2 regions of the Intrasporangium sp. Soil_C_50 genome follow, and region 2 is predicted to be linked to the other one. Evidence: predicted binding sites of a transcription regulator. Region 2 holds the regulator's gene; the other holds the start of a gene.

Region 1 (4,909 bases), on a different contig from region 2:
TCGAGGGCCCGCTCATGGACGGGATGAACGTCGTCGGCGACCTCTTCGGCGCCGGCAAGATGTTCCTGCCCCAGGTGGTCAAGAGCGCGCGCGTCATGAAGAAGGCCGTCGCCTACCTCATCCCGTACATCGAGGAGGAGAAGGCGCGCGACCCCGAGCTGGCCAGGCAGAAGGACACCAACGGCACGATCGTCATGGCGACGGTCAAGGGCGACGTCCACGACATCGGCAAGAACATCGTCGGCGTCGTCCTGCAGTGCAACAACTACGAGGTCATCGACCTCGGCGTCATGGTGCCGGCGCAGAAGATCCTCGACGCGGCCAGGGAGCACGACGCCGACCTCATCGGCCTGTCGGGCCTCATCACCCCGTCACTCGACGAGATGGTCGGGTTCGCCGCCGAGATGCAGCGCACCGGCATGACGATCCCGCTGCTCATCGGCGGCGCGACGACCTCGCGCGCGCACACCGCGGTCAAGGTCGACCAGCGCTACGACGGGCCGGTCGTCTGGGTCAAGGACGCGTCGCGCTCGGTGCCGGTCGCGGCCGCGCTGCTCTCCGACGAGCAGCGCCCGCGCCTCATGGAGCAGGTCAGGGCCGACTACGACGCGCTGCGGGCCCGTCACTCGGCCAAGACCGAGCGCAAGCTGCTGAGCCTCGAGGCAGCGCGCGAGCGTCGGACACCGATCGACTGGAGCGGCTACCGGCCCCCGCACCCGCACCTGCTGCTGCAGCAGGAGAAGGACGTCTCGACGATCACCCGCTCGCGCACGACCCCGCAGCACGTGCGCGTCCTGCACGACTACCCGCTCGGTGAGCTGCGGCGGTACATCGACTGGTCGCCGTTCTTCTCCGCGTGGGAGCTCAAGGGCACCTACCCCGACATCCTCAACAACCCGGCGAGCGGTCAGGCCGCCCGCAAGCTGTTCGAGGACGCCCAGGCGATGCTCGACCGGATCGAGCAGGAGCGCTGGCTCACCGCCAACGCCGTCCTCGGCTTCTTCCCGGCCAACGGTGTCGGGGACGACATCGAGGTGTACGCCGACGAGAGCCGCGGTGAGCCGCTCGCCGTGCTGCACCACCTGCGTCAACAGGGCGAGCACCGGGCCGGCGTGCCGAACCGGTCCCTCGCCGACTTCGTCGCACCCAAGGGAACCCGCGACTGGGTGGGCGGCTTTGCCGTCACGGCCGGCCTCGGCAGTGCCGAGCGCGTCGCGCAGTTCCGCAAGAGCCTCGACGACTACGACGCCATCCTGCTCGAGGCTCTCGCGGACCGGCTCGCGGAGGCCTTCGCGGAGCGGCTGCACGAGCGCGTCCGCAGGGAGTTCTGGGGCTATGCGCCCGACGAGCACCTCGACAACGCGGCGCTCATCAAGGAGCAGTACGCCGGCATCCGCCCCGCTCCGGGCTACCCGGCCTGCCCGGAGCACACCGAGAAGCAGACGCTGTGGAGCCTGCTCGACGTCGAGGCCCGCACCGGCATCTCGCTCACCGAGAGCATGGCGATGTCGCCCGGGGCGTCGGTGTCGGGCTGGTACCTCTCCCACCCCCAGTCGCAGTACTTCGTCGTCGGGCGCGTGGACCGGGACCAGGTGGCCGACTACGCCGAGCGCAAGGGCTGGACCCTCGCCGAGGCCGAGCGCTGGCTCTCGGCCAACCTCGCCTACGATCCGGAGGACTGACCTCGTGAGCGCCCCTGCTGCCCCCGCCCAGACGGAACGCCCCGCCCTGCCCGCGGCCGTCCTCTGGGACATGGACGGCACCCTCGTCGACACCGAGCCGTACTGGATCCAGGCCGAGCACGAGCTCGTGGCCGCGCACGGTGGCGTCTGGACCGACGAGTACGCCCACCAGCTCGTCGGCAACGCCCTCGAGGTGTCGGCCCAGCTCATCATCGACCAGTCCGGCATCCCGCTGACCGTGCCGGAGATCGTCGATGCCCTCCTCGAGCGGGTCATCGCCCAGGTCGAGCAACGCGTGCCGTGGCGTCCCGGGGCCCGCGATCTGCTCCTCGAGCTGGGGTCGCTCGGGGTGCCCAACGTCCTCGTGACGATGTCGTGGCGCTCCCTGGCCGAGATGGTGGTGCGCAACCTGCCCGACGGCGCGTTCGAGGCGCTCGTCACCGGCGACGAGGTGAGCCACGGCAAGCCCCACCCGGAGCCCTACCTCGCGGCTGCGCGGCTGCTGGGGGTCGACCCGGCCGACTGCGTCGCCATCGAGGACTCGCCGGCCGGCGTGCGCTCGGCGGCCGCCGCGGGGGTGCCCACCATCGCGATCCCGCACGTCGTCCCGGTGCCGACGGTGCAGGGCGCCGTTCGCATCGACACGCTCGCCGGCGTCGGCGCCGGCGACCTCACCGGCATCGTGTCCGCGGTGCGCCTCCCGTCCTGACGCCGGTCCTGCGGTCCGCGGGTTTCGGCGCTCTGACGCTCACTGCCGGGCGTGTCTCGAGGCGGCTCGGTCGGCACGGTTGCACTCCTCCTGCGAGCCGAAACGGACTGTGGTCCAAGCGAATTGGGTGTGGACAAGCCTTTCCCTGTTGTTCGAACACCTGTACGATAGGGGCATGTCGCAGGCAGTGATCGAGCAGGACTGGGACCTCGTCGCGTCCCTGGCTGCCGACCTGCACGACGCCCACGGCCGACTGGTGGATGCGGTGGCGGTGGCGCTGGTGGAGGGGTCGTGGCAGGCGGCCGGGATCCGCTCGCCGGAGCACTGGCTTGTGGTCCGCGCGGGTTTGTCGCGGGGGCACGCCGCGGCGGTGGTGCTGATGGCCCGCCGGGCCGGTGAGCTGCCGCAGACGGCGGCGGCGCTGCGGGAGGGGCGGATCAGCCTGGACCAGGCCGCCGTCGTGGCCCGGCACGCCCCGGCCGCGTTCGATGCCACGGTGGCGCAGTTCGCCCAGTACGCGACGGTGCCGCAGCTGCAGCGCTCGGTCGCCCGGTACGACTTCACCCTCGAGCCGCGGACCTTCGACGAGGAGGGCCGACTCCTACCCGCCGAGGTGACCGCTGCTGGGGAGGACGGCGACGAAGCGGAGGCGTCGGCGCGCCCGCCGGCACCGGTCGAGCCGGCGTCGCTGAGCATGGGCGTCGACGCGGACGGCCGGTTCCGGCTGCGGTACGACGCGCCCGCCGAGGTCGGCGAGCTCGTGAGGGCCGCGTTGGCCGAGGCGAAGGACCACCTGTTCCACACCGTCACCGACACCACCCACACCAGCCAGGGGGACGACGACCAGCACCGGCAGGACCCGTACGCCGACCCGGCCACCACACCCGGCCCGCGCCGCATCACCTGGGCCGATGCCCTCGTGCTGCTCGCGACCCGGTCCCTGGATGCCGGAACCGAACAGACCCCGGCGCGGCGGGCCCGGTACCGGGTCCAGGTCCACCTCGACACCAACGGCGGGTGGCTCACCGGCAGCCCGCGCCTGCCGCGGCACGTCGTGGACGGCCTGACCTGCGACGGGGCCCTGGTCCCGGTCTGGGAGACGCACGGGCACCCGGTCAACGTCGGGCGCACCCACCGCGTCGTCCCGCACCGCACCCGCATCCTCGTCCTGGACCGGGACCGCGGCTGCCGGTTCCCCGGCTGCCCGGTCACCTCGGCCGACTACCTCGAGGTCCACCACCGGGTGCACTGGCGCGACGGCGGGCTGACCGACCTGGACAACCTGCTGTGCCTGTGCACCTTCCACCACGACAGCCACCACCGCGGCGACTACACCATCACCGGCGACCCCACCCGAGAAGCCGGGCTCCGGTTCCAGACCCGGCAAGGCTGGCCCATCGGACCACCGGCCAGATCACCAAAGCCGTCGCCAGACCCACCCGTCGGCGCGTCGACCCGGCCCCGCCGACCACGACCCCGTCTCGGCCGCACCTATCCCGCCCCGACCGGCGGCACCCTGCACCTGCACCTCGTCGACCTCCACCCCTCCGGGGCGTCGCCGCCTCCGGGCTGAGGAGAGGCCCTTCCGGACGTGTGTTCGCGCAAAGGCCGAGCTGCGTCTGGATCAGAGATATCGTCCCGAGGCATGGACATGCTCAGGGGCGAGCAGATCGCCGAAGCCAACCTGACCGACTGGCGCAAGCTGGCCCAGGGGCTGCACGCCCGGTTCCTGGTCAGCAGCTTCGGGAGCGGCGCGCGGTTCATCACCGCGGTGGGCGAGGCGGGCGACGCGGTCGGACACCATCCCCGGGTGTCGATCGGAGCGGGGTACGTGGACCTCGAGCTGGTCACGGACGACGCCATCTACCGCGACGACGAGGGCACCGAGCACGTCGTCGAATGGGTGACCCAGCAGGACGTCGACCTGGCCCGCCGCATCACCGAGATCGCGGCAGACCACGAGATCGGCGCCGACCCGGGCGCGGTCAGCGAGATCGAGCTCGGCCTCGACACCACGCGCTCTGCGACGATCGCCCCGGTGTGGGCTGCCCTGCTGACCGGGAGCCCGGAGTCCCAAGGCCTCGGGACACCCAGCGACGAGATCCGGGACGCCACGGGGCGGGTGCCGAACCTGTGGTTCGGCGACGTGGAGGAAGGCGATGGTGAGCGCCCACGGTTCCACGTCGAGGTCTACGTGGCGCCGGAGACGGCCGAGCACCGGCTCGCTGCCGTCCTCGCCGCGGGAGGGACCATCGTCGATGACAGCGACGCCCCTTCGCTCACCGTGATCGCCGACCACGACGGCAACAGGGGAGTCCTGTGCGTCGACACATCCGCGGCCCCGAAGAAGGACTGAGGCGCAACACCGGTTGCGGCTCGGCCGCGGCACCCTGATCATTCGCAGGTGAACGAGACGACCGCCGCCGCGAGGGTGAGACGCGCCGTCCGGGCCGTCATCTTGGCCGATGACGACCGGATCCTGCTGTGCCGCTTCAGCTTTCCGCATCCGGCCGTTCCG
Region 2 (4,909 bases):
CAACGGCGGGTCCTGGATCGCCATCCCCGACACGGTGACCGTCCCGCAGCCCGGCACCGCGATCACCGTCAAGGAGGCCCGAGGCGTCCTCGTCCGCAACTGACGCACCCGGAGTCGGTCACTCGGCGACGGCGTCGACCTTGCGGGCCTCGACCTCGGCGGTGTCGCGCAGGTCCCAGAGCTCCTTGGTCTGCACGATCCAGTAGGTGCAGAACAGCACGATAATGATGACTTCGCCGATGAGGATCACGTGGTCGAACCCGTGCAGCGTCAGGTGCGCCAAGACCGTGATGGTCAGCAGCACGGCGAGCGTGCCGGCGATGGCGAGGTACCAGCGCTTGTACGTCAGCGCCTCATCGGTGGAGGCGTGCCGGTCCTCGACGCGGAAGGCGCTCAGCACCATGACGGCGATGACCCCAGCGACCATCGTCGCGGCCGCCAGGCCGTGGCTCAGTGCGATGAATCGGTCGGGCAGGGCGAGGAAGAGCACGAGCTCGAAGACGATGACGGCGCTACAGGCGACGGTCAGGAGCATCGTCCGGACCGGTGGACGCTGAGCGGGGTCGGCCAGCTCGTCGCGCCGCAGCCACACCGTCACGACCAGCGCGACGAACCCGACGGCGATGAGCGACCACACGTTGTTGTTGACCGCGTCGGAGATCGCCGCCGTCGACAGCGCGAACGGGTTCGTCGACCCGGCCGTGCTGCAACGCCCATCGGGGACCGTCGGCACCATGGCGACCACGAAGGCCATGAACCCGGAGAAGTTGAGCAGCACGTCCTCGGCCGGCGAGTGCCCCTTGTAGACGACGAGCGCCGCGCCGAGCGCGAAGAGGCTGCCGACGAAGACCGTGCGGGACGGCGTGAAGTAGTACGCGCTGATCGAGCCGAGCCAGCACGTCCCGTTCGTGCCCCACCACCACTGGAGGATGACGGACAGCAGCAGCATGAGCAGCATCGCCACCATGCCGCCGCGCAGGTAGCGGTAGGTGAAGACGACGTCGCGGTCCGGACGGTCGGGCATGGCGTCCTCCTGAGGCGAGTGTGTCTCTCAGAGTGGCGAACCCGGCCGCCGGATACGTCGCGACGCGCCGCGGAACGTCCGCGGCGCGTCGGGAGGCGAGGCGTCAGAGCAGGGAGTGGGCGTCAGACGCGGCGCAGCACCGCGGTGACCTTGCCGAGGATCGTCGCGGCGTCGCCGTCGATCGGGTCGTAGGCGGCGTTGTGCGGCAGCAGCCAGACGTGGCCGTCCTTGCGCTTGAAGGTCTTGACGGTGGCCTCGTTGTCGAGCATCGCAGCCACGATGTCGCCGTTCTCGGCATTCGGCTGCTGCCGCACGACGACCCAGTCGCCATCGCAGATCGCGGCCTCGACCATGGAGTCGCCCTGGACCTTGAGCAGGAACAGCTGGCCCTCGCCGACGACCTGCCGGGGGAGCGGGAAGACGTCCTCGACGACCTCCTCGGCCGTGATCGGGACGCCCGCGGCGATCTTGCCGAGGACGGGCACGTACGAGGCCTCCGGGCGCGCGTCACCCGCCTCGGTCTCGACATCGTGCTGCTGGGAGCCGGCGGCACGACCGCGGCGCGTCGGCTCGTCGGCGCCGTCGGGCGAGACGACCTCCAGGGCGCGCGGACGGTTGGGGTCGCGCCGCAGGTAGCCCTTGCGCTCGAGTGCCGCGAGCTGGTGGCTGACGCTGGAGGGGCTCGCGAGACCCACGGCCTCGCCGATCTCGCGCATGCTCGGCGGGTAGCCACGCCTGTCGACGGAGTTGCGGATCACCTCGAGCACGCGTCGCTGCCGCATCGTCAGGCCGTCGCCCTTGTCGCGGTCGGGAAGCTCGGTCACGCCCATGGTGTCCCCTTCGTCGCCCGTCCAGAGCCCGTGATCCGGGCCGCTGCGGACCCAGTGTCAGTGGTGACTGGTGTGGTTGGTGGTGTGAGGAAAGCGTACGGGTTTCGAACACAGTTGCCAAACGCGTGTTCGATGCGTGTCTCGACTTCCTCGAACATACGTGCTACAAATCGTACAGACGTTCGATCGAACACATGTTCGCAAGGCAGCAGGAAGGGGAGGTCAGCATGAGCGTTGTCGCACTCGAGGCCGTTCGTCAGCAGCGTGAGCTGGAGTCGGGGGACTCCGTTCCGCGCTCGAGGCCGCAGCTCGTTCTCGTTCCCACCGGCCCTGACGCCGTCCGTGCCGCCCGCGCCGAGCAGGCGCCGCTGCGCCTGACGCGGTTCGGGCGGTTCGTCGTCACCCTCCTCGTCGCCGGGGTGCTCGTCGCGCTGGGCCTGGGCCTCGCCGGCCAGCTCGCCTCGGCCGCCGACGCGCCGCGGTCCATCACCGTCCAGTCGGGCCAGACGCTGTCGGGAATCGCCGCCCGCGAGCTGCCCGACCTGCCGGTCTCGGAAGGGGTCGCCGAGCTCCAGCTGGCCAACTCCCTCTCCACGTCGATGATCCACGCGGGCCAGCGTCTCGTCGTCCCGGCTCCCTGACCTCCGCTCCGCGCGCGTTCGTGTCGCGCGGATCTCCGACGGCCGCGTTGGCTCCACCTCCAGCGGCTGGCGTGCCCGGCGCTTCGACCCCGCCGGTCCGCCCGGACGCCGCACCCCCACTCCGGGGTGCGGCGTCCTGCTGTACAGGCCTGTTGGCTCGCCCTGTGGACGACCGGGTGCCGACGGCCGGCCCAGGGCGACGCCTGTGGACGGAGGAGCCCACGATCCGAAAGCCCTTCCTACGGTGAAGTTCTCAGGAAGGAGTGGGCATGCGCTACGAGGTGGACCCGGCAACAGTCGGTGACGCAGCGGCCGAGATGGGGGCCGCGCTCGCGCGGCTCGCGTCGATCCGTGCCGATGCCGCGGTGGCGGCGGTCGCCTCGGGGCTACCCGGCGGGGAGGCCGCGGCGTCGACCCCGCGTCTCGTCGAGGCGTGGCGAGACCGGTTCCGTGACGCTCGGCTCGAGCTGCTCGGTCTGGGTTCCGCGCTGGAGGCGGCGTCCACCCTGTACGAGGGCGTCGAACGGACGGCTGCGGCCACCTTCTCCGCCGAGTCCGACGGCGGTGTCCCGTGATGACGCTCGACGTCGGCCGGATCCGGTCGAGCAGACCTGAGGTGCTCCTGGCCGCGGCGAGGCGACTCGAGAGGTGCCGGCTCGACGTCGAGGCGGTCGTCATCAGGCTCTTGCGTCGGCGCACCCGGGGTTGGTCCGGTCCCGCCTCGGCGGCGGCGGCCACGAGGGCGGCTGCTCTCGTTGCCGGCCTCGGCCGGCTCGGCGCGTGCCTCGCCGCGGCGTCGATCAGCCTGAGCCAGGCCGCTACCCGCGTACGTGCCGCGCAGGACCTGCTCTCGCGGGCCGACCGGCGTGCGGCCGATGACGGCGCGTGGGTCGACCATGAGGGCACCCTCTTCCTACCGGTTCGCGCCGCCGGCCTCGACCCGGTGCTCGAGGCCCATCGGGCCCGCCGCGACGTGCTGCTGCGCGAGGAGGTGCACACCTACCTGCGGCAGGCCGTCCGTCTCGCGACCGACGTCGATGCCCGCCTGGCCGCCGACCTGCTCGCTGCGGCGCACGGTGGTTCGGCGGCAGCGCCGGTCCTCGCCGCCGGGGGAGTCCTTCCCGTGACCCCGCCGCCGGTGGTGCTCCACGACGCCAGTGGCGCCTACGCGTCCGCGGCGTGGTGGCGATGTCTCACCGACGCGGAGCGCCGGTCCGTGATCCGCGACCACCCCCAGTGGGTCGGACCGCGCGACGGCATCCCGGCCGCGGCGCGCCACGAGGCCAACCTGGCTCTCCTCGCCGAGGCCGAGCGGGCGGCGTCTGCCGCCCTGGCCGCCGAGCGTGAGCAGCCCGCGAACCTGCTCGGGGTCGACGTCGTGGCGTCGGCGCGACGCCGGGTAGAGGACCTGCGCGCCGTGCGCACCGTGCTCGGGCGTCAGGACGGCGTCCTGCGACGCCTCCTGTTCCTCGACGCCAGGGGTCGCGAGGTCAAGGTCGTCGTCGCGCAAGGCGATGTCGAGACTGCTGAGCACGTGGTGACCTACGTCGGTGGGTTGTCGACGAAGCCCCGCGACGACCTCGCGCGGTACGACGACTGGTTCGCGCCGTTGCGTCAGCAGGCTCTCCGCGAGGGAGGAGGTGCCGACACCGCGATCGTGACGTGGATGGGGTACGAAGCCCCGCAGCCCCACGAGATCGTCACGACCATCGACCGCAGCGTCCTCAACCCGAGGATCGCCCGCGACAACGCCGACGAGCTCGCCGCCTTCGTCACCGGCGTGGCGGCGGCGCGCGACGAGCCCGTGCACCAGACGGTGTGGGCGCACTCGTACGGGTCGGTCCTGGCGGGCAACGCTCTGCTGCAGGACAGCCCGATCGACGACGTAGCTGTGTTCGGGTCGCCGGGCGTGCCCTTCGACCGGATCGAGCGCACCGGCCTCAAGGCCGGGTCGCTCAACGTCCTCGAGGGCGGCCACGATCTCGTCGCCCATCCCGGGTGGCCGCTTTTCGGCCGCCACCCCGACACCGTCAGAGGCGCCGTCTCGCTGTCGACCACCGCGCTGAAGGACCCGACCGCGTCGTGCAACCTCTGGCGCGGCATCGGCTCCGGCGCGGACGACCCGTCGCGGACGTCGGTGGGGCACACCCAGTACCTGCGGGCAGGCACCGTGAGTGCCGACAACCTCGTGGCGGTCGCCGTCGGGCGGCGCGACCTCGTGGTCCGGCAGACATCGGTCGAACGGTCGTGCATCACGATGCCGTCCCTGTGAGGTGGCCGTCCCTGGGAGGTGGACCCGGTGGGGAGCGTCAGGCTTCGTCGACGTCAGGAGCGCCCGCGGGCAGCTCGAACCAGAAGCGAGACCCGCCCTCGGGGGCCGGGTCCACGCCGATCGAGCCCCCGTGCACCTCGAC

The links. The regulator LexA, encoded in region 2, represses DNA repair genes until DNA is damaged. The targets are predictions, from matches to a motif close to TCGAACANNTGTTCGA.
Region 1: the regulator LexA is predicted to act here: its motif matches at 2,544-2,559, upstream of AC3A5R_RS08880 (HNH endonuclease signature motif containing protein).

What each region holds. Positions count from the first base shown of each region.
Region 1 is NZ_JBDGKB010000002.1:296,372-301,280, reverse strand. Features, by position in the region: gene metH (methionine synthase) at 1-1,682, shown strand, start outside; gene AC3A5R_RS08885 (HAD family hydrolase) at 1,687-2,391, shown strand; gene AC3A5R_RS08880 (HNH endonuclease signature motif containing protein) at 2,567-3,964, shown strand; gene AC3A5R_RS08875 (4a-hydroxytetrahydrobiopterin dehydratase) at 4,037-4,747, shown strand; gene AC3A5R_RS08870 (NUDIX domain-containing protein) at 4,796-4,909, shown strand, end outside.
Region 2 is NZ_JBDGKB010000017.1:39,973-44,881, reverse strand. Features, by position in the region: gene AC3A5R_RS21400 (PKD domain-containing protein) at 1-103, shown strand, start outside; gene AC3A5R_RS21395 (hypothetical protein) at 119-1,024, opposite strand; gene lexA (transcriptional repressor LexA) at 1,147-1,854, opposite strand; gene AC3A5R_RS21385 (LysM peptidoglycan-binding domain-containing protein) at 2,082-2,495, shown strand; gene AC3A5R_RS21380 (hypothetical protein) at 2,765-3,070, shown strand; gene AC3A5R_RS21375 (alpha/beta hydrolase) at 3,070-4,767, shown strand; gene AC3A5R_RS21370 (sensor histidine kinase) at 4,805-4,909, opposite strand, start outside.